3 regions of the Blautia sp. aa_0143 genome follow, and region 2 is predicted to be linked to each of the others. Evidence: a T-box and tRNA genes for the amino acid it is inferred to sense, from the RefSeq annotation. Region 2 holds a T-box; the other regions hold tRNA genes.

Region 1 (8,367 bases), on a different contig from region 2:
GCCCTTAATGCCTTTTGCATTCACACACCAATGAACATCACCGGCATTCAGGCTATAGATCAGGTCTGACTTATCCTGATAAGGAATGAAAACCACATTGTCCATGTAATGCTCTTTCACATAGTTCTTCAGCTTCTCCAGCACAGATCCGGCACCAACGAATGTAAACACAACTTCTCTGCCATCTACGGTTTTCGTGCCCGGTTTGAATCGCTCCACGACCTCAATCAATTTCTCAAGGTCATAGTACAAACCAATATTTCCGGAGTACATAATGACGAATTTTCCATCCAGACCATATTTCTTCCTGAACTCCAGAACCTTCTCATTATTTTCATCCAACGGATAAATCTCGTTCTCATCGATCCAGTTGTTGATCATGACGGTTTTGGGAACTTTCTTTCCCTTGAAACGATTTTCCACTGTTGCCACCAGATCACGACCGACTGTGATCACAAGGTCGCTCCGCTTGCAGCTGAACTTGTCAAACCACATCATAACGTCCGTAACGAACTTGCTCTTGGTATAGCCAACGGCCAGCACCTGCTCTGGATTGAAGTCCTGAATATTATAAATGTACTTGGCGTGTTTCATCCATTTGCCCCAAACGCCAAGAAGGCCGCCGAGAATAGGAGGCTGAGAAATTGAGAACACATAATCCATCTTTCCAACCTTAAAGGTTGCTCCCATTGCTCCAAAGAAATAAGAAACGATGTTCTTTACGCGGCTCTTCTTATTGATCTTGCTAAATTCCGGCACTCGGATCCGCAGCACTTTTACGCCGTTGATTTCTTCTTCATAATATTTCTTTGTTTTGTATTTATCTTCAATCGTCCCTAAATAACTGGGCACTACACAAATGACTGTGATGTTAAATTTATCCAGCATACTCTCCGCCAATTCACGGAGGATCTGCCCCGTTGACGCAGTATCTGGAATATAGTAATGAGCATAAATCAGAAGATTTTTCTTACCTGTGCTCTCTTTCTTCATCTGCTATATTCCTCCAAATTTACTTCATTCCTTATTAAGAAATGAAGTTTTTCAAAACTTATCTTCACACAAACTCCACGTTCCAGACATCCACCCCGGAATCCTGGAACACCTCTCTCAACCTCTGATGCAGCATCTCCTGTGTGACGCCTTTCTTCAGTATTACCTGCAGGAAACCGCCGCCTCCGGCTCCTGAGATGAATTTTCCGTCGATCATGTCTTCACATACACTGAAGATCTGGTCTATGCAGGTGTTGGTTGAGCCGGCATCCAGCTTTTTGGAGATTTCCCAGTGCTGGTTGAGAAGGCTCGCGAATTCGTCGATGTCTTCTTTTTCCAGGGCAAATTTCATGAGTGCTGCTACTTTCTGCATCTCATCCAGTGCCTCCAGAGATTCTTTTCGGCCGCCGATGTAATTTCCTACGACTTCTCTGAGAAGGTTTCGGGCAAGGCGCCGCTGGCCTGTATAGATCAGAGCGAATCGTTCCTGAAGCTCCTGTTTCGTTTTTTCCGAGATCTCTACCTTTTCTACCTTCAGCTGCTGCCGGATTCCGGGTCTTGATGTGATAAATTTGATTCCGGGTGTCAGGCCGCCAACCTGATCCTGCCAGCCGCCGCCTGTGCTCATGATCTGCTCCAGGTTGAGGACTGTATCATAGATCTGGCTGTCATCCCAGCTCTCTCCAAGAAACTCTGCAAAAGCTTTGACGCAGGCTCCTGCAAGGATACTGCTTGTTCCAAGGCCGGAGCCTTTGGGAACGCCTTTGACGCAGGTGGAAAGGTAGAATCCGCCGCCCATTTTTTCCAGGACCTTTTTCAGGTCGGCCTTTTCCTCCAGCGGAAGGATCCCGCAGGCGATAATGGCTGCCTTGTGCAAGGCAAAAGGATCGTATGGATTATGGCAGTCCTGGATCTCTTCTGCACTTTCTGCTGTTCCGTAAGCACCTGTGTCTGTACTTGCCAGCTCAATATGTAATTCCGGTATCTTCCGGATCTCTACCTCGATGGGTTCACAGCCTCTCAGCAGGATTGCTGCGTTAAGAACAGTTCCTCCATGTTCGTTGCAGTATGGCGGTGTGTCTGACCAGCCGCCGCCCCAGTTCACACGTACCGGCAGATTTACCTTTACCTGTTCTTTTGCGATCGTATAGCCGCTGTTTCCTGTCAGCTGTGTCTGAGATGCGATCTCTTTCTGGATCTGGGAAAAACACTCCTGCTCCAACACATCGTATGTTTTTCCGTCAAAGCATTTTTTAGTAAATTTCATGGAACGTGATACTGCATACAGAATCCGTATTTTCTGTGAAAAATCTGCTTTTTCAGCTTCTTTCATCAGCAGATGGTAATGTCGTTCCTGGATTTCTTTTTCACCAAAGATCTTAAGTGCAGGAATATAATGTCCGCCTTTTTTCAACTCTCCCAGAAATACTGCCACCAGGATCCTTGCTTCCAGATCTTTTTTCCAGGAAAGGATATTTTCTGTATTTCCATACCGGAAGGATTCTTCCAGACTCAGTCTCGGCTGTTTTTTCCAGCCCTCGATCTGCCGGGGTTCAGCAAGTCCTTCGCTCATTTTTACAAGAAGGTTTCCTGCCTGTGCTGCTTCCTGGAATGTTTTGCAGACCGGATACAGTTTTGCATTCCAGAGTGCGTGGGTTTCGCCGGTCCAGATATCTTCCAGCTCCAGTCCATTGGCTGAAAGAAAATCTGCCAGGTTTCCCCTCAGAAAGCTTCCTCGTTCTTCCAGCGTTTTCTTCGGATTATCCATGACTCCATATGTACGGATCACGCATCGTCCTGTCTGACCGCCGTAAAGTTCTGTGATCTCGTCCTTCAGCTTCACACCGTGAAATACTGTGTTCGCCGGTATATGTACATCCTTCAGGGAAAGTCCGGATACTACAGCGCCCCTTCCGACATAGGTTCTTCCCTCAAGGCAGGTGTCTTCAATATAGGTTCCTTCCTCGATGTCTGCTTCCGGCCCGATCAGTGCTGTATGCAAAGCTCCCTGGCAATTCAAGTCATTGGTGAATACGTGTTTTTTCCAGTCAAGGAACTCATAATCGGTTACTTCTTCTGTCATCAGAGCACGCAGCTCTCTCGTTGTCCCAAAGTGGATAAATTCTGCAGGAGAAAGACAGATCAGCTTCATCTGAAAAGGACTTAATGCCTTCCATATTTTTTCTCTGCAGATAAAAAGTTCTGTGCAGAATTCGCCTTCCGGTTTTTCTTTCTGATATTGTTCAAAGGTGGAATCTGCCGCCAGCGGATACAGAAAATCTCCGTAAAAGCTGACCCTTGCTTTTTCATTTACAAAGCTTTCGTATTTATCCGGATCTGCTTTTTTTCCTGATGCATCAGCGATCAGACTAAAAAGTGTTTCCAGTATTTCGGCGTCCAAAAGTACGGCGCCTGTGTCAAGATCCACGCAGTCCTGTCCATTCACGGCTCCCAGCCTGCGAAGTGTTTCTGCCGGCTGTTTGTGAAGGAACATTTTTACATGGTCGCTTCCATCATTCAAAAACACTCCATGATCGACTCCCACTTCTACTGGAGATTTCATGGAGATCGCCGCAGCTCCGCGGAACTGGGCATCTATCTGTAAAGGATTAAAAAGGAGGAGCACATCCCCGGAAAGTACCAGCATTCCTTCTTTGAACCTGGCCGGAACACCTGCCATGCTGATGAGAAATTCATCAAACAGTGTAGAACCTCTTCCATCCGGAAGTTCTCTTGGTACAGGTGAAAAAAGCTTTCCGCACACAGAATACTGTGGGACTCTTTTGCTGTCTCCGCCGGAATGGATCACAAGGATTCTTTTGTTATGGAAATCTCCCCGGAGTCCTTCTTCCTCCGAAAGAAATCGGAGTACATTCAGAGTTGCTCCGCCGGAGCCTACTCTCTTGCCTTCCGGATCCGGGAGCACGAAATATTTTGTCCATCCCGGCAGTACGCCCTGTTCCAATCTGTCTGCGATCTGGCTGCGGAAGGATCTGGCCTGTTCTTCATTTGATGAGGTCAGGATCACATAGTCCCATCTGGGAAAATTTACTTTGCGGATGCTTCGTGCATAGTCTTCCCATGCATCCTGGCAGCTTTGCCGCAGAAAAAGATTTTTCAGTTTCCTGTATTCTGTGTTCATTGCTATCCTTATCCTTTGCTTTTTCATACTTTCTTTTTTTTACATAACTTCGAATACTCTTATCCGCTGTCACGGCTGTGCCGGAGCTTCTGGCGGAAATTCTTGGCCGACTCTTCCTTATGATAAGGGAGACACGACAGGCGGTATTCAACCTGTCAGCATCTGCCTGTAGCAGAAGCTGAGTTGTGCTCTCGCTCTATAAAACAGTGGTCATACCACTTGTTTTCCAAACTGAAGAATACATTTATGGCTCAGGTTTCTGGCACTGTTCAGGCTTCGGCTTCCTCTGTGCCCGTTCTCACAGGTATATTCATCTGTTTTGCGGTTTGCTGTCTTAACTGGCGCACCGCAGACAGAGCAGGTTTCGGATATCCCTTTTGCATAGGTTTCAATGACCAGAATGCCGTTTTTCCATGCTTTATAGGACAGATTGCTCCTGATCCTGAAGCTTAGATGCATAGTGCTCCAGTTTCCTGATCCGATCATCACATAATCTGTGTATTCTTTTTTGTATTTTGGAAGGACAATCAGCGAAACCTGCTTTTCCAGGCAGAAGCCTATGATCTGTGAACTAATCTCATGGGCATAATGCTCCGACAGGTGTTTCAGATGCATCCAGTATTTCCTGTTTTCTCCGGGCTGTTTTTCCCCGCCGAGAGATTTCCGGGCTTTCTCGATTTTCTTCCTGATCTGATCGCAGCGATGCGTATATTCTTTTCCGCCGCCCCAGAATTTCACATCTGTTTCCTTCCCTGTGCCGTCACATACTGTCCCCACAGCAAAAACATCTCCGTTTGTAAACTGGATGGCACAGATCTTCCGCCCTTCCTGGATACGCTGCTTTACTGTTGCAGTGTCTGCTGTAAATTCCTTCACGGGAACATGCAACATGAGATATTTCTTCTCAAAGGTTACTGAGGGTGACATTAGCTCTGCTTCTGCGGGAAATTCTCTGCCATACAGTCTGCATCTCATCCATTTCCATTGTTCTCCTGTCCATACCTTCAGTGTAATCTCCTTATGAGAAAAATCTCTGTACATTCCTTTATAATAGGTAACTGCTGAATGAAGCTTTTCTGCTTTCCTCCCCGGAATGGACTTTTGCCTGGATATGTGACTCTTTGCTGCGGCTATAGCACTGTTTATCGCAGCCCGCCTGAAATACAATGGGACTTTTTCCCAGGGAAGGGGATTCTGAGGAACCTGCTTGTCTCTTCCCATAATAGTCAGAACCTCCAGGGCCCGAAGAGTTTTCTGGCTCCCCAGTTCTCCCAGTTCCTCATGAGCCAGCAGAAGATCATAATAAAAGCTTTCAATTTCATTATAGAAATCCTGGGTTTTCCTGAGCCATTCCGGATGTCCGCAGCAAAGTCGGAGTCTTCTGGTTGTTATGCTGTAGCCTGTATTGGACGGCATGTTCTCTTCCTTCCGTTTATTTATATAACTTATCCAATATTATTATCTTGTCGCTTAATGTTAGATTAAGCGACAGTAATTTTTTCGGATTATTCTGTTGTTTGATCCAAGATTTTGAACCATATGTAATGATAACATCCGCTTTAATGCTTGTCAAGCGATCTGAAACTGCCATAGCTGTCCAATTATGTCGCTTTTTGTGCCGTTTTATGCAGCTTTTTATATATCAGAGAAAGAAAAATACATATCAATATATAAAAGTGGTCATGATAAGTGGTCAGATGTATAGTCCCAGGGACCTGTATTTTGCGGGAAAAATCAGGCTTCTTGTTATAAGATTCATGGTCATAAGTGGTCAGCTTTTGTGGTCAGAAAAATGGCGAATTTCCTTATATACAGGTTTTTTCAGGTCCTGTCGCTTAATCTAACATTAAGCGGCAGTTTTCACATTCTCTTCATTTTCCTTTCACACAATGCACACATTTTTTTACTATATTATTAACTGTAGATAGCAAATGCTAAACAATCTTTTTCTTTTTCATACTTTTTTTCCGGGAGTCAGCACAACTCCCGGCCTCCTTTTTTTATTCTTCAGGTAGTTCGCCTGCATTTTCTATTATTATTAAAGATATAAAAATATGTCTTGTTTTTTCTTATTATATATATTATACTAGTTAAGAACTTATTGTTCCCGTCCATTCTGTTCTTTGATAATTTCATAGACTTCACACTCGAAACATGATACAATATCCGCACAGAGAAATATGCGGTACAATTTTTGTGGGAGGATGCGCATATGCTAGATCAGAAAGATTTGGAATTATTAGCCGGTATGATAAACCCGATCAATGTCCAGCTGGGCAATATAAATAACCGATTAGATGGTATCGACGCCAGACTGGATGCAGTGGATACTCGTCTCGACGGTATTGACGCTCGTCTCGATGCTATGGATGTTCGTCTCGACGGTATCGACGCTCGTCTCGATGCTATGGATGTTCGTTTTGACGGTATCGACGCTCGTCTTGATGCTATGGATGTTCGTTTTGATGAAATAGATGCCCGCTTCAACCGGGTAGAAAACAGACTTGAAATGATCGATCTGAAATGTGATACCAACAGAAAACGCCTGGACGACCTTTCACTGGATGTTAAGCTTGCAGAACGGGATATCCGAAAAGATATCAAAAATTTACAGGACACAACAGAAACTCTTGTCGTTGTACTTCAGGGAAGAGGTATTTTACCTGACCCAGGTAACACAATACAGACAGCCTGATCATATCATGTAAAGAGTGTGAAGCCTATGAAAGTATCAAGAGATCACACTCTTTATTATCATCCATACAACCATCTTTCTCCTCAAAAAATGGTTGCATTTACAATTCGTTTATGTTATAGTTATATGCGTTGCGGGGTATGGCGTAGCTTGGTAGCGCGCACGGCTGGGGGCCGTGAGGTCGCAGGTTCAAATCCTGTTGCCCCGATATTTCTAACAAATTCAAGGATTTCCGAGGTCTGATGACTTCGGATTTTTTTATTACCTTACTATTTTTCGAAAGGAAGGTTTTGCATGCAGGATAATCTGTCTCTTTATCATATTTTTTATACGGTAGCACGTACCGGCAGTATCTCCCACAGTTCCCGGGACCTTTATATCAGTCAGCCTGCTATCAGCAAGGCGATCCAGAAGCTGGAGCAGAATCTGGATACCGTTCTTTTTAAACGCAGTTCCCGGGGTGTCACTCTGACCCCGGACGGTGAGCTTCTTTTTGAAAAAGTAAAAGAAGCTCTTTCACTTCTGGATGAAGGAGAAAATTCCATTCGCCATAACCGTTCCCGGGACATTCCAAAGCTGCGTCTGGGCGCCAGTTCTACTCTTACCAGATATGTACTGCTCTCCCACCTGGAAAACTATATTGCACGTTTTCCTCATGTACGTATCACAATTTCCTGCCAGTCTACTTATCAGACGCTACAGCTTCTGGATGAGGAAAAAATCGATCTGGGACTCATCGGACGGCCGCAGAAGCTTCGGGGATATTATTTTCAGCCTCTTTTGAAAATCCAGGATACCTTTGTCTGTACACAGCAGTATCTGGAAAATCAGAAAAAGCTCTATCCGGATGAACCTCTGATCCAGGCAGCAACTTTCATGATGTTAGATGAGGACAATATTACACGTCAGACCGTAAACACTCAGCTGAAAGAACATCATGTGGAATTAAGTCATATTCTGGAAGTAACAACTATGGATCTTCTGATCCAGTTTGCGGAAATTGGTCTTGGGATTGCATGTGTGATCCGTGATTTTGTAAAAAAAGAGCTTGAAGAAGGAACTCTGGTGGAAGTACCGGTAGGATTTTCTTTTCCGCTGCGTGAGATCGGGTTTGTATGCAGACAGAAAGATGCTGATTCGGCTTTGATCGCGCCATTTTTTGATGATGAAACAGAGCATCCGGATAAATAAAGGAATGTAAAAAAAATTCCCATCTGATCATTGCGACCAGATGGGAATTTTAAATTTCAAAAAAGTTTCCTACCACTGTATTACGTGTGTGACTTTTTTGACTCAAACTTCGCTGCGCTTCGTTCGAGTAGCGCAAAATTTATTGCACCTGCAATAAATTTTGCTTAGTTATTAATAAGCTTATCCTCGCCGTTCCAGCTGTAGAGTTTACGGATCTCTTCGCCGACTTTCTCAGACTGATGCTCAGAAGCTAATTTTCTCATAGCCTTGAAGTGTACCTGTGCACCTGCATCGGACATGTCGAGTAAGAACTCTTTTGCGAATGTACCATCCTGGATATCGGAAA
Region 2 (8,367 bases):
TATGGTGCCGCCTTTCTGCCGCTCCAGCATCAGACTGTGAAATGCTGCCGGTTTCTTCTCGTCCAATCCATACCTCCCTGGGGATGATTTCTCTTTTATTTTATGAAAAATCCATCCGGAATAGACCATCACGCCCAAACGGCAGCTGTCCCTGCATCAGATATAGCGGAACATGCTTTCCACCTCATCCTTTTTTACCGTTTCCTTAACTTCCAGGACTTCAACCTTTACATTACGACTTCCAAACTGGATCTCCACAGTGTCACCGGTCTTTACCTGTACAGAAGCCTTGGCCGGCTTGTCATTGACCAGAACTCTTCCTGCATCGCAGGCTTCATTTGCCACCGTACGGCGTTTGATCAGTCTGGATACTTTCAGATATTTATCAAGACGCATAATTTTTCCTCCTAAAAAAGCAGGGGAAACCAAAAACCGGTTTCCCCTGCCGTTATCACTCTGAACCAACAGATTATTTACCGTTGACAACGTCCTTTAAAGCTTTTCCTGCTTTGAACTTCGGAGACTTGGAAGCCTCGATCGTCATGGTCTCACCAGTCTGAGGATTTCTTCCCTCTCTTGCAGCTCTTGTGCTTACTTCGAAAGTTCCAAATCCAACCAGCTGAATCTTCTCGCCTTTTTTCAGTTCATCTGTTACAACATCGATAAAAGATTTCAGAACAGCTTCTACATCTTTCTTGGAAAGATTGGTGTCTTTCGCCATTGCTGCCACTAACTCTGTTTTATTCATGGTGTTTCCTCCTATAATTGATGTTCTCTTATTTTTGACTTTGCTTTATATATATACCGCTTTTGGCTTATAATGTCAAGGTTTTTCGCATATTACAGGCGGAATGTGACCATTTTATCATTTCATGGAATCAACCATTTCAAGAACAGCCTTGCCCATTGCATCGGATTTCTCGTCTGCATCTGCAAGAGATGTTCCCTTAACGCCATAATAGAATTTAACCTTAGGCTCTGTTCCGGACGGTCTTACGCAAACCCATGCATCATCGGTAAGCTCATAGTAGAGAACATTGGAATTCGGAAGTCCTGTCGGCTTCTTCTCACCTGTTGCAAGATCTGTGATCTCATCCAGCTTGTAGTCACGTACAGCAGTCACCTTATGTCCGGCAAACTCAGCAGGCGGATTCTGACGAAGTGTTGTCATGATCTCTTGGATCTTCTGAAGACCCTCGATACCCTTCATGGTAACTGCCTGAATGGCATCCTTATAGTAACCGAACTCCTCATACATATCGATCATTGCATCCCAGAGAGTCTTGCCCTGTGTCTTATAGTAAGCAGCAGCTTCGCAAAGTGCCATGGTAGCAACAATGGCATCCTTGTCTCTTGCATAGGTTCCGATCAGGCAACCGTAGCTCTCCTCAAATCCGAAAAGATATGTACCCTTGCCACTGTTCTCAAATCCGAGGATCTGCTGTCCGATGTATTTGAATCCGGTAAGTACTTCGATAAGATTCACGTTGTATCCCTTGGCAATGGCATCTGCCAGGTTTGTTGTAACGATAGTCTTTACAAGAGCTCCGTCCTCCGGAAGGCTTCCGTTTACAGCCTTTCTCTGGCTCAGCTCATAGTTTGCAAGAAGGCATCCGGACATGTTACCGGTAAGATCATGATACTCTCCGTTTTTATCCTTTACGCGGACGCCAAGACGGTCTGCATCCGGGTCTGTGGCAAGTACGATGTCTGCATCCACTTCCTTCGCAAGCTTCAGGCCAAGCTCAAATGCCTCTGCTGCCTCCGGGTTCGGATAGCTGACTGTCGGGAAATCCCCGTTCGGAAGCTCCTGCTCCGGTACTACATATACATTCTCAAATCCAAGCTCTTTAAGGATCCTTCTGGCCGGGATATTGCCGGTTCCGTGAAGAGGTGTGTAAACGATCTTCAGGTTCCTGCCCTCTGCCTGGATCGCATCCATATGGATGATCTGTTTCTTAAGCTCTGCCATGTAAGCATCATCGACAGCCTGTCCGATCACTTCGAAAAGTCCTGCCTTTACTGCGTCTTCCTTGTCCATGGTCTTTACGGTATTCCAGTCGGAGATCGCCTTTACCTCGCCCATGATACCGGAATCATGAGGTGGTGTGATCTGCGCGCCGTCCTCCCAGTAAACCTTGTATCCGTTGTATTCCGGAGGATTGTGGCTGGCTGTTACGTTGATACCCGCCACACAGCCCAGATGACGTACTGCAAAGGAAAGCTCCGGTGTCGGACGAAGTGTCTCAAAGATATAAGCCTTGATCCCGTTTGCTGCCAGGCAAAGCGCTGCTTCCTGGGCAAACTCCGGTGACATATGACGGGAATCATATGCGATAGCAACTCCCTGGGATTTCTTGTCAACCTTGGCAATATAGTTGGCAAGCCCCTGGGTTGCTCTTCTTACCACATAAATATTCATACGGTTGGTACCTGCGCCGATGATACCACGCAGGCCTGCCGTACCAAACTCAAGATCCATATAAAAACGCTCTTTGATCTCATTCTCGTCGTCTTTGATCGCTTTCAATTCTTCTTTTGTCGCCTCATCGAAGTATGGGTTTTCAAGCCACTGATTATAGATTTCTTTATAATCCATGTTCCAAAATACCTCCCTGTTTCTTTATATAAGATACTTAATATTATATAACAATTTTCAGAAAAAGGGAAGTTTTGTTTTTGTCACATTCAGAATCATTACTGCCTGAAGCACTGTTTTGAAAATTCCTCCCACTGTTTTTTCTGATGGATCAGGGTTCTCAGCTTTTCCACATTTTTTCCGGAGATCACAGCCTTGTTATGTGTATAATAATGGTTTGCCAGTTTCCAGTATTTTTCCGGATAACAGAACCGGACTCTCAGGTTCTGCCACTCAGACTCCGAGAGCGGCCGTACGGAATCATATGCAGAAAGCATCTTCTGCGCGAGGTGCAGATCCCAGCTGTATTTCTCCAGGATTTTCCGCATAAAGCGGTACAGATCTGCCATCTGCACATCAAAGCTCCAGTGACTGAAATTCGTCACCGCTGTGTTTTTCCCAAGTATCAGCACATTATGCTGATTATATTCGCCATGACAGATACTGCCACTTTGAAGAGACTGCTGCCGCAGATTTTTATAATCCGTGGTTTCCAGCATAGCTGCCGCTTCTTCTCCTTTTTGCAGAAACCATTCCACGCTTTTCAGATAATCTTTCTCAAAAGAATTGACCGCTCCTTTTTTTCGGATAAAACGGCGTATTTTTTTCATTTCCTGATTATGCCGGATATATTCTTCCTGCAGATTTCTTCCCGCATAATCCATTTCCACAGGAAGCTGCATGATCTTGTGGATCTGTGCCAGAGTCCGGATGCTTTTTAAAATATCGTTTTCGGATCTCGTGTCACATTCCCGTCCCTCAAACCAGATCTGTGCAGTATATGGAACAGAATCTTTGTCCCTGCTTACCAGTACGCCTTCCCTGTTTCTGAGATAGGCGTCCACAAGACAGTTCTGTTCTTTCATTTTTTCAAGAAGCTGCTGCTGCATGGAAAGCTTTTTTTCCGAGCCATGAAATTCCCGGAGTATCACCGGACCTTTTTCTGTCCGGCACAGAAGTGCCCCCCGCACCCTGCCGGAGAATGAAGCTGTAAGCCCATACTGCTCCAGCACGCTCAACCCATAATCATACAAAAAAGTTCCCCCCTGCCTTATTTTACGTTCTATTTTATGCAGGGGGGATTTTTGTTATTCTATTCGGTTTTTATGCTGTCTTTTTCTGCTGTTTCAAGAAGTTTTTCTTTTGTATTAAGGGTTGGATCTTTCAGCACACAGTCAAGAAGTCTTTCGAGCAGTGCTCCCAGTGCCGGTCCAGCCGGATGTCCTGCCTTTATAAGATCCTTTCCGGAAACTGCCAGGGTTTTCAGAGATGTACATTCACCTCTTTCAAGGATCCCCTGATAAGCTTCCGTCACACCGCTTAACCGTGCCAGCTTCTCCTCCCTCCTGTAAGTGCTCTGGGATAAAAGATCTGCCTTCTGCACTTTCAGATACAGCGGAAAAAGCTCTTCTCCGATAAGATTCACAGCTCTCCGCACATCCTCGGCGTCCGGAGTGGGACGAAGATCATGATACCGGATCAGACGACAGGTATTTCGGATCGTTACATTATCAAATTTCAGACGGCGCAGGATCTTTCCTGCCAGCTTTTCGCCTGCCGGTCCGTGAGTCTTAAAGTGGTCTCTTCCATTCTCATCTGTCTTTTTTACAACCGGCTTGGCAATGTCATGAAGAAGCATGGTGATACGGAGAAGCCGGTCATTCTCGATTTCTGTAAGACTTTTCAGAATGTGCTCTCCCACGGTATAGCAATGATGAGGGGTATTCTGCTCGGTTTCCATACAGGCGTCAAATTCCGGAAGAAATTCCCGGGTAAGACCTGTCTCCCAGGCGGTTCGGAGATAATCCGGATGATCGGATACCAGAAGCTTTACAAGCTCTGTCTGGATACGCTCTGCACTGACATGCTCCAGATTCCCCGACATCCGCGCCAGTGCCGCTTTCGTATTTTCCTCCACAGTAAAACCAAGCTGTGCGGAAAAACGCACTGCACGGAGCATACGAAGGGCATCCTCTGTAAAACGTTCTACCGGATCACCAACACAACGGATGATCTTCCCATTGATATCTTCCATTCCACCAAACAGATCCACCAGTCCATGTTCCGGATGATACGCCATGGCGTTGATGGTAAAATCTCTTCGTTTCAGATCTTCCTCAAGACTCCTGGTAAAGGTCACGGCATCCGGGTGGCGGCCGTCATGATATTCTCCGTCCACACGGTAGGTTGTCACCTCAAAGCCCTCTTTGCCCATCATTACAGTTACTGTTCCATGCTGGATCCCCGTATCTACAGTTCTGTGAAAAAGCTCCTTCACCTGCTCCGGAAGTGCAGAGGTGGTGATATCCCAGTCTCCAGGCACCCGATCCAGGATAGAATCCCTGACACAGCCGCCTACAACATATGCCTCATAGCCGGCAGCATTCAAGGTCTTCAGTATCTGCGCTGCCTTTTGTGGTATATTAATCGTCATGATAACTCCTCTTGATGATCGCTGCTGTCCGTTCAAAACACGTTTACATTTCGCTGTATTATCTCCATGTCAGCAGCCGAATAATATTCTGATATGTTTTCCTTAACGCTATTATAACATAGATTCATAAAAACAGCGGAGCATATTTTGCCCCGCCGTTGTTTCTGCAATATGGTTCCTGTTCACTCCGTTCTCAGTAACACGCTTCGCGATGCACAGAATTTATGCTGATCGCATAAATTCGCGCGGTATGTCTCGGGTTTTCTGTGACCTTCGCTCACACAAAACACCTCGCGGGACATTACCAGTGAACAGTAACGCAATATGATCATCCCACTTTTTTGAAGTGGCCTGCTGTATTTTTTAGTATGCACGTCCCCAGTAAACCATTTTCTTAGCCGGTTTTCCGCAGCATACGCAAACGTCGCTTAACTGCTCCTGCTCAAACGGCATACATCTGGATGTTGCCTGGAAATCTTCCTTGATCTTGTCTTCACATGCACGATCACCGCACCACATAGCTTTGATGAATCCCGGTTTGCTGTTGATGATCTCACCGAACTCCTCATAATTCTTTGCTACGTAAGTATGTGACTCTCTGTGTGCACGTGCGCGCTCCAGCATATCATGCTGAATGGTATCCAGAAGCTCTTTTACCTTATCTGCAAGCTCCTCGAAGGATACTGTGTATTTCTCACGGGTATCTCTTCTGCAGAGAACTGCCTGACCGTTCTCGATATCCTTCGGTCCACATTCCACACGAAGCGGGATGCCACGCATCTCCTGCTCAGCAAACTTGAATCCCGGGCTCTTGTCTGTCGCATCAACCTTTGCACGGATACCTGCTGCCTTCAGTGCTGCAAGAAGCTCGTCAGCCTTCTCCATAACCCCTTCTTTACGCTGCTGGATCGGGATGATCACAGTCTGTACCGGAGCGATCCTCGGAGGAAGAACAAGTCCGCTGTTATCACCGTGAACCATGATGATCGCACCAATCATACGGGTTGTCATTCCCCAGGATGTCTGGTGAACATATTTCAGTGTATTATCTTTATCTGTGTACTGGATTCCGAATGCTTTGGCAAAGCCATCTCCAAAGTTATGGCTTGTACCGGACTGGAGAGCCTTACCGTCGTGCATCAGAGATTCGATGGTATAAGTAGCCTCAGCACCTGCAAATTTCTCCTTGTCTGTCTTCTGGCCTTTGATGACCGGAATCGCAAGAACTTCCTCGCAGAAGTCTGCATAGATGTTCAGCATCTGGATGGTACGCTGCTCCGCTTCCTCAGCTGTTGCATGAGCAGTATGTCCCTCCTGCCACAGGAACTCTCTGGAACGAAGGAAGGGACGTGTTGTCTTCTCCCAACGGACAACGGAACACCACTGATTATATACTTTTGGAAGATCTCTGTGGGACTGGATCTCTTTCTGGTAGAAATCGCAGAACAGAGTCTCAGAAGTCGGACGCACGCAAAGTCTCTCCTGCAGCGGATCAAGGCCGCCATGAGTCACCCATGCAACCTCCGGAGCAAAACCTTCTACATGATCTTTCTCTTTATCAAGAAGAGACTCCGGGATAAAGATCGGCATGTAAACGTTCTCTACACCGGTTTCTTTAAATCTGCGGTCAAGCTCATGCTGGATATTCTCCCAGATCGCATAACCTGCAGGTTTGATCGCCATACAGCCCTTAACACTTGTATAACCACAGAGCTCAGCCTTCTTAACAACGTCTGTATACCACTGAGCAAAATCCTCATCCATAGATGTGATGGCCTGTACTAATTTCTTTTCTTTTGCCATGATAAATCTCCTTTTTCTTGTGATCTGTTACATATTGCCGACTGTCAGGCAGCCACAGCAATCCGGAATCCTTCCAGCTTACTCTTCTGTCCTATAAACCGTACACTGTATTTACAATCCCGTTTTACGGACAAAAAATAAGCCATCCAAATCCCTCACAAGGGACCGAATGACTTCGGCGGTACCACCCCAGTTAACAGCCTGAAAAGCTGTTCTCTCAACACCCGTTAACGCCGGAAACACACGCCACGCTTCAATCACGCAGAGCTCCGAGGCCGGTTCCACAGTTCACGCACAGGATCCTTCCACCAAAGCAGATCCCTCTCTGAGATAATTCCCTGTGTACTATTCTCATCATCGCCGTATCTTTGATATATTTTAGGCGAAAACCGCCTCAAAGTCAACCCCAAACAAAAAAATATAACAAGTCTCCCTGCTATAACTCCTATTCCTTCACAGACACAGCCGGCATCTCCAGATACCTGTTCAGATCTTCTGTGAGAATATGGAGCTTAGTTCTGGTATCCTGCTCCTGATAAGTCAGCCGCCCTGCGATCCTGGTGATATAATCCTCTTCTTCGATAATCTCACAGGTCTCAGGAAAATTGATATCATAATACTGTGCAAGATAAGATACCCAGTAATCCACCGGCACATGTCTGTCTGCGGATAACACGGATTCTCTTCTGAGACAGGACTCCCACACTGCCGGTGAGATCAGCCCTTCTCCTGCAGCTTTCTCAGAGACTCCCAGCATGGCTTCAACAGACGCCTCCAGCTTTACTCTGCAGTTATCCAGCTTATCGGCATCCCGGATCAGTTTTGCATGGAAAAGTGTTCTTGCATCGTGGATTCCTTCCAGTTTGAAATCACTGTGCTTCCGAATTGCTGCATCGATCAGCTCATCAAATTTATCATCCTCCACGAAACGCCGGATCAGCTTCTCCTCCCCGAAGAGAAGTTCTGCACCGAACACGGCATGATCCATAGTTCCCGGCTCAAAGCTGTGAAATCTACGGATCTGCTCAAAACGGCCTATATCATGAAGCAGACCGATCAGCTCCGCAAGTTCCACATCTTCACCGGAACATTCCATTTTTCTGGCGATCTCTCCTGCGTATTTCACCACACCATAGGTATGTACGATCTTCAGACAGATCTGTTCATCCTCCCGGTCGTATTCATCCAGATATTTTTCGAATTCCTGTTTTGCATGCGCAATGTCGATCATTCTGCCACACCCCTTCTTCTTTTGTTCATTCCGTAGTTCTGTAAACACTCTGTATTTATTATATCGAAGGTCTCTGACAAATTCTACTGTATTTCCCGGAATTTTAAATCTTCTCGCTGCTGCCGAATGACTTCCCTGCTCAAGGAGCCAATTATACCCTTCGTTTCCGGAAATGATATCCGGAACAACATGGGCAACACCGCCCTCCTCTGTCTGGTCTGCCTCCACATCACGGAGCCATTTGCGGTTTCTTCTATTCAT
Region 3 (8,367 bases), on a different contig from region 2:
CGGTTTCCCAGGACCAGCTGGAAGTTGGTGAAGCTGATATTCAGTCGGAAGAGCCGGAAGAAAGTGATGCAGAAGCTATTCAGGAAGAAGTAGCAGAAATTTCAGCAGAAGAGATTCAACAGGAAGAGGAACCGCAGATCCAGGAGGATACAGAAGAGGCATTCGGTGATGGAGAAGCATTTATGGCAGAAGCAGGCGAGGTTCTTCAGGATGCTTCTGAGATCACTGTTGCAGGAGTGAAATATCTCTGGTCCATGCAGCCGGCAGAGGGATATACACAGATAGGAACAACAGGCGTTTATGTAAAAGTGGCAGATGGACAGACCGCTCTGAACGGAAAACTGTACGGAACGACAACTTTAAGTTATTCGGAATTTTATGCCGGGGATACCACTCAGGAGAGCTATGACGCTATCACTTCGGCAACAACGAGTAAAAATCAGATTTTTGCTAATGAGGACAGCACAGAGGTGACTTCTTCCGGATATCAGATCCAGGGTGTGAAGAATGTAAGTGTTGCAGTGGACGCGGAAACCTATGTAGATGCACAGGCGCTGAAAGCTGCTTCCAAGCTTCCGAGAGAGGGTGTCTATACAGAGGCAGCAGATATTACGCTGAATGAAGCACCGTCACAGGAAACAGGACAGTATAAAACTCTGAATACAGACGGAACATATAGTGCAACAAAATTCGATGTAAAAGCAACGGTCACAGATGCATCCACCCAGATTCAGGCACCATCGATCTGGGGTGATTACATGCTGGTGGTAAAAGAAGCCGGCACAAAATATCTCCGCAATTCCAGACAGGGTGATTTTGCTGTAGGCGGAAATACACTGGGAGTGATCCTTGAAACTGCCAGTGGCAAGAAGGTAGGACTTCGTCATACCTATGAAATCTGGGTACAGCCCTACGAACTTGCGTTTTCAGCAGGATCCGGGCTTATCGGGGAAAAAATATCAAAGGTGACTTATATTACTCCGGACGGTTCCTATGTATATGAGTTCGGAGACAAAGCTCCTCTTGTGAAAAAACAGCCTGAAGCAGGAATGAAGGTACAGGCGGCTTTTGTAAAAGAAAATACAACTCAGGTTAAAGTAGATGGCCTTGACAAATATGAAAATCCTAAGGTTTCCGTATACTACACAACAGGAAGTGGTCATGGTAAAAAGACAACATATGTTGTAGATCATGCAGTGGCAGAGAACGGGGTGGTAACCTTTGACAGCAGTGTAGCCAGGGCCGGGGATGAGATCTACACGGTTATGATCTCAAGCGACAATTATGTGGATATGACAAAAAATATCACACTGACAGGCCAGCCGATCACGGTTTCCAATGTTTCCTATTACTGGGTAAAGGGAGCGTTGGATGGATATACACAGATCCCGGGAACAGATATTTATTATAAGGCGGCAAATGGACATCAGGCACTGACAGGAATACTTTACGGTACGGCATCTCTGTCATACGAGGAATTTTATGCGGGAGATGCAACGAGCCGCAAATATGATTCCGTTACATCTGCCACAACCAGAAAAAGCACTGCTTTCGGAAATGCAGATGTTCAGAATCTGACAGAAAATGGATATGAGATCGCAGGAGTAAAAAAGGTTAGTGTAGCTACAGATGCAAAAACGTATGTAGAGGCGCGGATCCTTTCAGAAGCGGGAGAACTTCCGGAAAGCGGAGCATATATAGAAGCAGCAGGGATCACCCTTGGACGTACTCCGACGGTAGAGCCTGGGCAGTATAAAACATTGAATGCAGATGGAACATACAGTGCTACAAAATTTAATGTAAAGGCAACTGTGACAGATGCGGAGGCAACACTCAATACATCTTCTCGTTGGGGAGATTATGAGATCAAAGTAAAAGAAACCAGCACAAAATATCTCCGCGACACAAAGAGTGATGCTGGTTTTGCAGTTAACTCCGGGATCCAGGGAATGATCCTGGAAACAACAGATGGCGGAAAATATGGTATGCGTCATATGAACGAGATGTGGGTGAAGGTATATAAGGCTGCGTTTGCAAAAGATGCAGGTCTTGAAGGAAAAACCGTAAACAGGATCACGTATATTATGTCAGACGGTGCGTATGTATATGAATTTGCAGATGGTATTTATATCAAACCGCAGGCAACAGAAGAGATGGATGTTTCTCCGGAATTTACGGACAGCACCCATGTAAAGCTTGCAAATCTTGATAAATACAAAAATCCGAAGGTATCTGTTTTCTATACAACAGGTGTCGGACATGATTCACAGACAACATATCTTGTACAGGATGGTGTAGCCGCAGATGGAGTGGTTGCTTTGGATTCTACTGTGGCGAGACCGGAAAATGAAACCTATACAGTAAGAGTCTCCAGTGATGATCACGCGGATGTTTCTGTTCAGCTGGTGTATGGAACAATTGCTTTTAAAGAAAATTCAGGAGTTCTTTATATCGGAAGCTCCAGACAGCTTGAAGCAGCAGGCGAAAATTGCAAGGATGTAACATACGCTTCCGATAATGAAACGGTTGCATCTGTGGACGAGAACGGAAAAGTAACTGCAAAAGCAGCAGGAACAGCCGTGATCACAGCAACATCTGCAGCAGGAAAAACTGCACAGTACAAGCTTACTGTAAAAACGCCATCTGTAAAACTGAATGCATCAGCGAAGACGCTTTATGTAAAAGGATCTCCGGCTATAGTGACGCTGAAAGCAACGACCGCAGGTGTTACCGGAAAAGTAACCTATACAAGCAGTAAACCATCTGTTGTAGCTGTAGCCGCAAATGGAAAGGTAACTGCAAAGGCGGCAGGAACAGCTGTGATCACAGCGAAATGCGGAAATTATAAAGCAACCTGCAAAATTACAGTTAAGAAGCCGTCTGTAAAAGCTTCGGCTTCAGCGAAAACTGTATTTGTGGGTGGAACAAGCCAGATCACAGTGAAAAAAACAGGCGTTAGCGGAAAAGTTACTTATACAAGCAGTAATAAATCCGTTGCAGTGGTAAGCGCAGGCGGAAAAGTAATAGCAAAAAAAGCAGGAACAGCTACAATTACAGTAAAATGCGGAAGCTACAAAGCAACCTGCAAGATCACAGTGAAAAAAGGCAGCCTGAAGATCACATCCAAAACAGCTGTAAGTGTAAAAGCAAAGAAAACAACAGCCATCAAGGCAGCTGCTACTTCAAAGGCAAAGATCACCTACAGAAGCAGCAATACAAAAGTTGCTACTGTAAGCAGCAAAGGTGTTGTTAAAGGTGTGAAAAAAGGAAAAGCTGTTATCTATGTAAGCAGCAACGGAATCACAAAAAAGGTAACAGTTACAGTGAAATAAGCACATATTTCACCTGAATATATTTGATATGTTATAAAGAACCTTTCCCAAAACTGCTTCGGGTCTGCAAAAATGCACGCCCGAAGCAGGAAAAAAGAAAAAATTCGATTTTTTTGAAAAATTTTAATTTTTTCTATTGACAAAGTACAGAAACTCTAATATAATAGCTCTTGCAGTTGAGCAACACACAAACAACTGAAACAGAATAACGAAGCGTGGCTCAGTTTGGTAGAGCGCTGCGTTCGGGACGCAGAGGTCGCAGGTTCAAATCCTGTCGCTTCGACTAACAGCTTGAGAATCCCTTGGTTGAGGGGTTCTTTTTTATGTTTGTACATCCTGGAGCTTTTTTCAGTTGATGGAATGATTTCTCTCGATCTTCATATATATTAACGAAACCGAAATACCGGAGGGACGTGCGTTGGCTGGATATCAGCGTTTTGTTGCGTATGTGTACGAGTATCGGAAAGGAAAAAAAGATGGCAGCAGCGGTTATGTGAGGGTGGAGGCTAGAGATAGGAAATGCCGTGTGGAGGTTCATCTGCGCTGCGTTGGACTGGAGCCTGGAAGTCGGTGCAGAGTGTATGGGTTTGTGCGGCAGGAAGGGTTGATGGATGGTATTTTGATCGGAAGCTGTGTTACCGGGCGGGAACGGATCGAGTGCGCACTGGAGACGGATACAGGGGATATTGGAGGCATGGGAAAAAGTCTTCAGGAGCTTGGAGGACTGCTTCTGATCTCCGATGCCGGCGGATTCTGGGGAACGGAATGGGATGATCAGCCGATCCGGCCGGAGAATTTCCGCGAGTGGAAGAAAAAAGAAACGGAACCTCGGAAGGAAACGGAGAAAACAGGAACGGAATATCAGAAGGCGGCGGAGAAAAAAGGCAGAGAGCGGGAAGAAAAGGAAGAAGAAAATCAAAAAGATGGAACCTTGCCAGAAGTGCAGGAAAATCAGAAGGAGTCAGACAGGATCATGACGGTGGAGGAGATTCAGGAGGATGTATTAAAGACATCGGAAACCGGAAATTCATATCAGGCTCCCGGTCCGCATCCGCCGGAGCCACCGCGACCAGGCCAGCCATCACCGCATCCGCCGGAACTACCACGGCCAGGCCAGCCGTCACCGCATCCGCCGAAACTACCACGGCCAGGCCAGCCGTCACCGCATCCGCCGAAACCATCGCGACCGGAGCCATCGCGTCCACTTCCGGGAATACCCTGTGATGATCCCTTTAACGACGGCTATTTCACAGACTGCCGCAAGATCAGACCATCGGACTGCAGTGCCTTATGCAGAAAAAACGGCTGCTTCTGCAGCAACCGTTTTGTCATGTACGGATATCAGAATTTCGGCCATCTTCTGCTGTGCAGAAATCCCCGGGGACAGTACATACTGGGAGTACCCGGTGGATACAGCCAGCAGGAACGGTTTATGGCCAATATGTTTGGCTTTCCCTACTTTAAGGAATGTCCGGATATTCATATCCCAGGCGGAAAGGGAGGATACTGGTACTGTTTTATTAACATCTGATCAGAAAAATTTTGGCATCCATATAAGCAAACAGTTTTGCAAATCTGCAGATCACAGCTCCATACCACGAATTTCTACTACCGGGATCGTCTGAGACAGGATATCCCGGTAGTTTTTCATTTCTTCCTCGGAGCAGGCAGAGAATCCCGGTATCAGAACTCCGTCGGAATCCCGGTAAGCTTGGAGATAATAAGCTTTTGCACCGTTTAACCACCGGCTGATCTCCTGAAAATCTTTTTCGGAATGAAGTTCCCTCACAACTGTTGTACGAAATTCATAATCAAGGTGTCCGTCCAGCAGCCATCCGGCAGTTTCCCGGATCCCATCCAGATCAGCATGTACACCGGTAAGCACATGATAGTTGGAAGGACAGGCCTTGATATCCATGGCAACCTTGTTGATCAGGTCAGCTGCTGCGAGATTTTTTACCACGGAGGGGCGGGAACCGTTGGTATCGAGCTTCACATCATAGCCCAGCTCCCTGATCCTGCTGAGAAATTCCGGCAGCTCCGGTGCAAGTGTGGGTTCACCGCCGGAAATACAGACGCCATCGAGAATCCCCTTTCTTTTTTTTAGAAAAGCCAGGATTTCCTCCTGGGAATATTCAGGCTGGGTGTCAGGCTCCACGACAAGAGCTCCATTCTGGCAGAATGGGCAGCGGAAGTTGCAGCCGCCTAAGAATATGGTACAGGCTACCCTTCCCGGATAATCCAGCAGGGTTGTTTTGTTAAAGCCACATATTTTCATAGGAAAATCCCCTTGTTTCTCTTATTTATGATACTACAAGCATACTCTCCCCCGAAAAAAGCTGCAAGCCTTTTTAACCGAATCAAGTAAGTTTCCTGCGGAGTTGCGAAAAGCAGTAAGCAGAGATGGGGACTTGCTCATGGAAGAAAAAAACATATAATTTATGGGCTACACCTCCTGGGGCTGCATTGACCTTGTCAGTGCATCTACAGCAGAGCTGAAAAAACGCTACGGCTACATCTACGTGGACCGCAACGACGATGGAACAGGTACACTGAACTGTTATAAGAAAAAATCCTTCTATTGGTATAAAGATGTGATCGCTACCAATGGTGAGTCACTTCACAAATAATCTGGCTGCTTGACTTTCCGGAAAAAAGCAGATATAATGCATTCATTGACGCAGACAATGGAGTTCGCGAGAGCTTCCGTTGTCTGCGTTTTTCTGTCATACAATAAGAAAACGCTGCAGAAATTAGTGTGGAAATTTCTGTGGCGTTTTTGGCTGTGTGCGAATATCTGTTTTGCAGCAGATTGACATGAAATACCGGAAAAGCTATAATCGAACGGACAGAAGGCTGAGAGCAGTCTTAGTATGAACAAGATAGGATCCCGGAGCTTTTTCCGGAATGTGAAGTTACAGGAGGAGTAAAAACGTGACAGATCAGGAACGTTTTATGAAAGAGGCGATCCGCCAGGCAAAAAAGGCCCGTGCATTGGAGGAAGTGCCGATCGGCTGCGTGATCGTGCATGAGGGAAAGATCATAGCCAGAGGCTACAATCGCCGCAATACAGATAAAAATACCTTATCCCATGCAGAGCTTAATGCTATCCGAAGGGCAAGTAAAAAGCTGGGAGACTGGCGTCTGGAGGGATGCACCATGTATGTAACGCTGGAGCCTTGTCAGATGTGTTCCGGTGCACTGGTACAATCCAGGATCGATGAGGTGGTGATCGGCTGTATGAACCCGAAAGCAGGCTGTGCCGGATCTGTGATGAATCTTCTTCAGATCGAAGGCTTTAATCATCAGGTAAAGATCACAGAAGGGATATTGGAAGAGGAATGCTCCGAAATGCTTTCCACATTTTTCAGGGAACTGCGGGAGAAAAAGAAGCAGGCAAAAATCCTGAAGAAGCAGGAAGCAGAGCGCCTTGCCGGGCAGACACAGTCAGAGAGAGCGGAACAGAACGAAAAATCCCGGGAGATTTACTCTTGACAGAATCCTGTGAAAATATCAAAATAAAATCATAAATGGATTTCACTATTACAGACAGAAAATCCATTCAGGTCAAACGAAAGTCGTTGATACAGGAACGACAGAAAATGGAGGAACAAAAAATGGAACTTGAAGCTTTAAGAAAAGACATGGTAGCAGCAATGAAGGCCAAAGATAAGGTAACAAAGGAAGCAGTTTCCGCACTGATCGCAGCAGTAAAAAAAGCTGCCATTGATAAGGGATGCCGTGATGACATCAAAGGAGAGCTTGTAGACAAAGTTATCCTGAAAGAGCTGAAAACAGCAAAAGAGCAGATCGACACCTGCCCTGCAGAACGTACAGATCTGAAAGAGGAGTATCAGGCAAGATATGATATCATTGCGAAATATGCTCCGAAGCAGATGGATGAAGCAGAGATCAAGGCTTATATCGAGGAGAAATTTGCAGATGTTCTGGCAACAGGAAATAAAGGCCAGATCATGAAGGCAGTTATGGGAGATCTGAAGGGAAAGGCAGACGGCAAGCTGATTAATCAGGTAGTTGCCGGATATTGTAAATAAAATAATAGCACAAAAAATCCCGCCGGATCAGTCATAAATGACGGACCCGGCGGGAATGCTGTTTATATAGAGATCATATATTATAACCTTTTTTACGCGCGCCGCACCTCGGAATGGTCTCACAGACGTTACCTTTACAGTTAACTCAGCCCAGGCACCCTCACGGCACACAAGAGCTTCTGCTTAGTGCTGCTGCATTCCTGCCCTGACACGGTTCACAGATTCCTGTTGCGTAAGACCCAGACGTCAACGCCACTTATAAAGGGCTGCTCTGCAAGATACAAGCCTCAGATTGGCATCACCCCTGCTGTAGCGGATTGCAGGTACAGGGCACCGCTATCTCCCCGGCTGCGCGGAATTTAATTATAGACTCTGAAACCGGATTTGTCAAGGTACAGACCGAAATAAATCAGTTCATATTAAGTGTACAGTACTGTACCGCCCCGTTTTTGGTGTTGCGAAGGGTGAAGCTGATATAGGCGGACTGCTTCGCGGAAAGATTTCCGATACGGAGCGTGGAAGAAGAAGCCCCGCTGTTAGGGGCGTTGTAATTGGTACTATACTGTGTATGGGTCCGGTTGTTGTTGAAAGAAACGCCTGTGATCTTCCAGCCATTTGCAGCGGTGCATTTCATGACAGCATTCTTCTGTGCCTTGTTGGCGTAACGAAAGGCGTTATGGCCGGAGCTTTTGAATTTTCCGGCAAGATTGCCTTTTACACCTGTGATGGAGACGGATTTCAACGGGTTGACATAACGAAGCACCTTGATGGTGGAAGTATAGGTTTTGTTTCCGACCTTGAAGGAAATCTTTCCAGTTCCGGGCTTTTTAACGGCAAAACCGATATTGTAGAAATGATCGGAGTGAGTGTACGGTTTTGCACCCTTGCGGAAAGCCTCCGTGGTACTTTTGAAGCTGCTGGAACCGAAGGAGTCCAGTGCGATCACAGAACCGCCGCTGACCACTTTAACATTGGATTTG

The links. A T-box is a leader RNA that pairs with one kind of tRNA and senses whether it is charged. The one in region 2 lies ahead of proS (proline--tRNA ligase), so its partner is inferred to be a tRNA-Pro.
Region 1: it has a tRNA-Pro gene. The T-box ahead of proS (proline--tRNA ligase) is inferred to sense a tRNA for this amino acid. The anticodon was not compared.
Region 3: it has a tRNA-Pro gene. The T-box ahead of proS (proline--tRNA ligase) is inferred to sense a tRNA for this amino acid. The anticodon was not compared.

What each region holds. Positions count from the first base shown of each region.
Region 1 covers NZ_RCXU01000018.1:35,280-43,646, forward strand. The annotation lists gene EAI83_RS10430 (glycosyltransferase family 4 protein) at 1-993, opposite strand, end outside; gene EAI83_RS10435 (fucose pyrophosphorylase domain-containing protein) at 1,058-4,135, opposite strand; gene EAI83_RS10440 (zinc ribbon domain-containing protein) at 4,346-5,551, opposite strand; gene EAI83_RS10445 (hypothetical protein) at 6,348-6,830, shown strand; tRNA gene EAI83_RS10450 (tRNA-Pro) at 6,965-7,038, shown strand; gene EAI83_RS10455 (LysR family transcriptional regulator) at 7,125-8,021, shown strand; gene ilvC (ketol-acid reductoisomerase) at 8,186-8,367, opposite strand, start outside.
Region 2 covers NZ_RCXU01000019.1:48,675-57,041, reverse strand. The annotation lists gene yabP (sporulation protein YabP) at 1-66, opposite strand, end outside; gene EAI83_RS10925 (RNA-binding S4 domain-containing protein) at 157-396, opposite strand; gene EAI83_RS10920 (HU family DNA-binding protein) at 470-763, opposite strand; gene EAI83_RS10915 (phospho-sugar mutase) at 866-2,599, opposite strand; gene EAI83_RS10910 (hypothetical protein) at 2,698-3,672, opposite strand; gene EAI83_RS10905 (CCA tRNA nucleotidyltransferase) at 3,732-5,072, opposite strand; gene proS (proline--tRNA ligase) at 5,436-6,875, opposite strand; T-box leader at 7,033-7,242, opposite strand; gene EAI83_RS10895 (HD domain-containing protein) at 7,321-8,367, opposite strand; gene sigE (RNA polymerase sporulation sigma factor SigE) at 8,360-8,367, opposite strand, start outside.
Region 3 covers NZ_RCXU01000022.1:46,855-55,221, forward strand. The annotation lists gene EAI83_RS12165 (Ig-like domain-containing protein) at 1-3,332, shown strand, start outside; tRNA gene EAI83_RS12170 (tRNA-Pro) at 3,542-3,615, shown strand; gene EAI83_RS12175 (DUF6128 domain-containing protein) at 3,751-4,863, shown strand; gene EAI83_RS12180 (anaerobic ribonucleoside-triphosphate reductase activating protein) at 4,915-5,610, opposite strand; partial or broken gene EAI83_RS12185 (family 1 glycosylhydrolase) at 5,774-5,962, shown strand; gene tadA (tRNA adenosine(34) deaminase TadA) at 6,267-6,827, shown strand; gene EAI83_RS12195 (GatB/YqeY domain-containing protein) at 6,950-7,387, shown strand; RNA gene ffs (signal recognition particle sRNA large type) at 7,482-7,743, opposite strand; gene EAI83_RS12205 (hypothetical protein) at 7,797-8,367, opposite strand, start outside.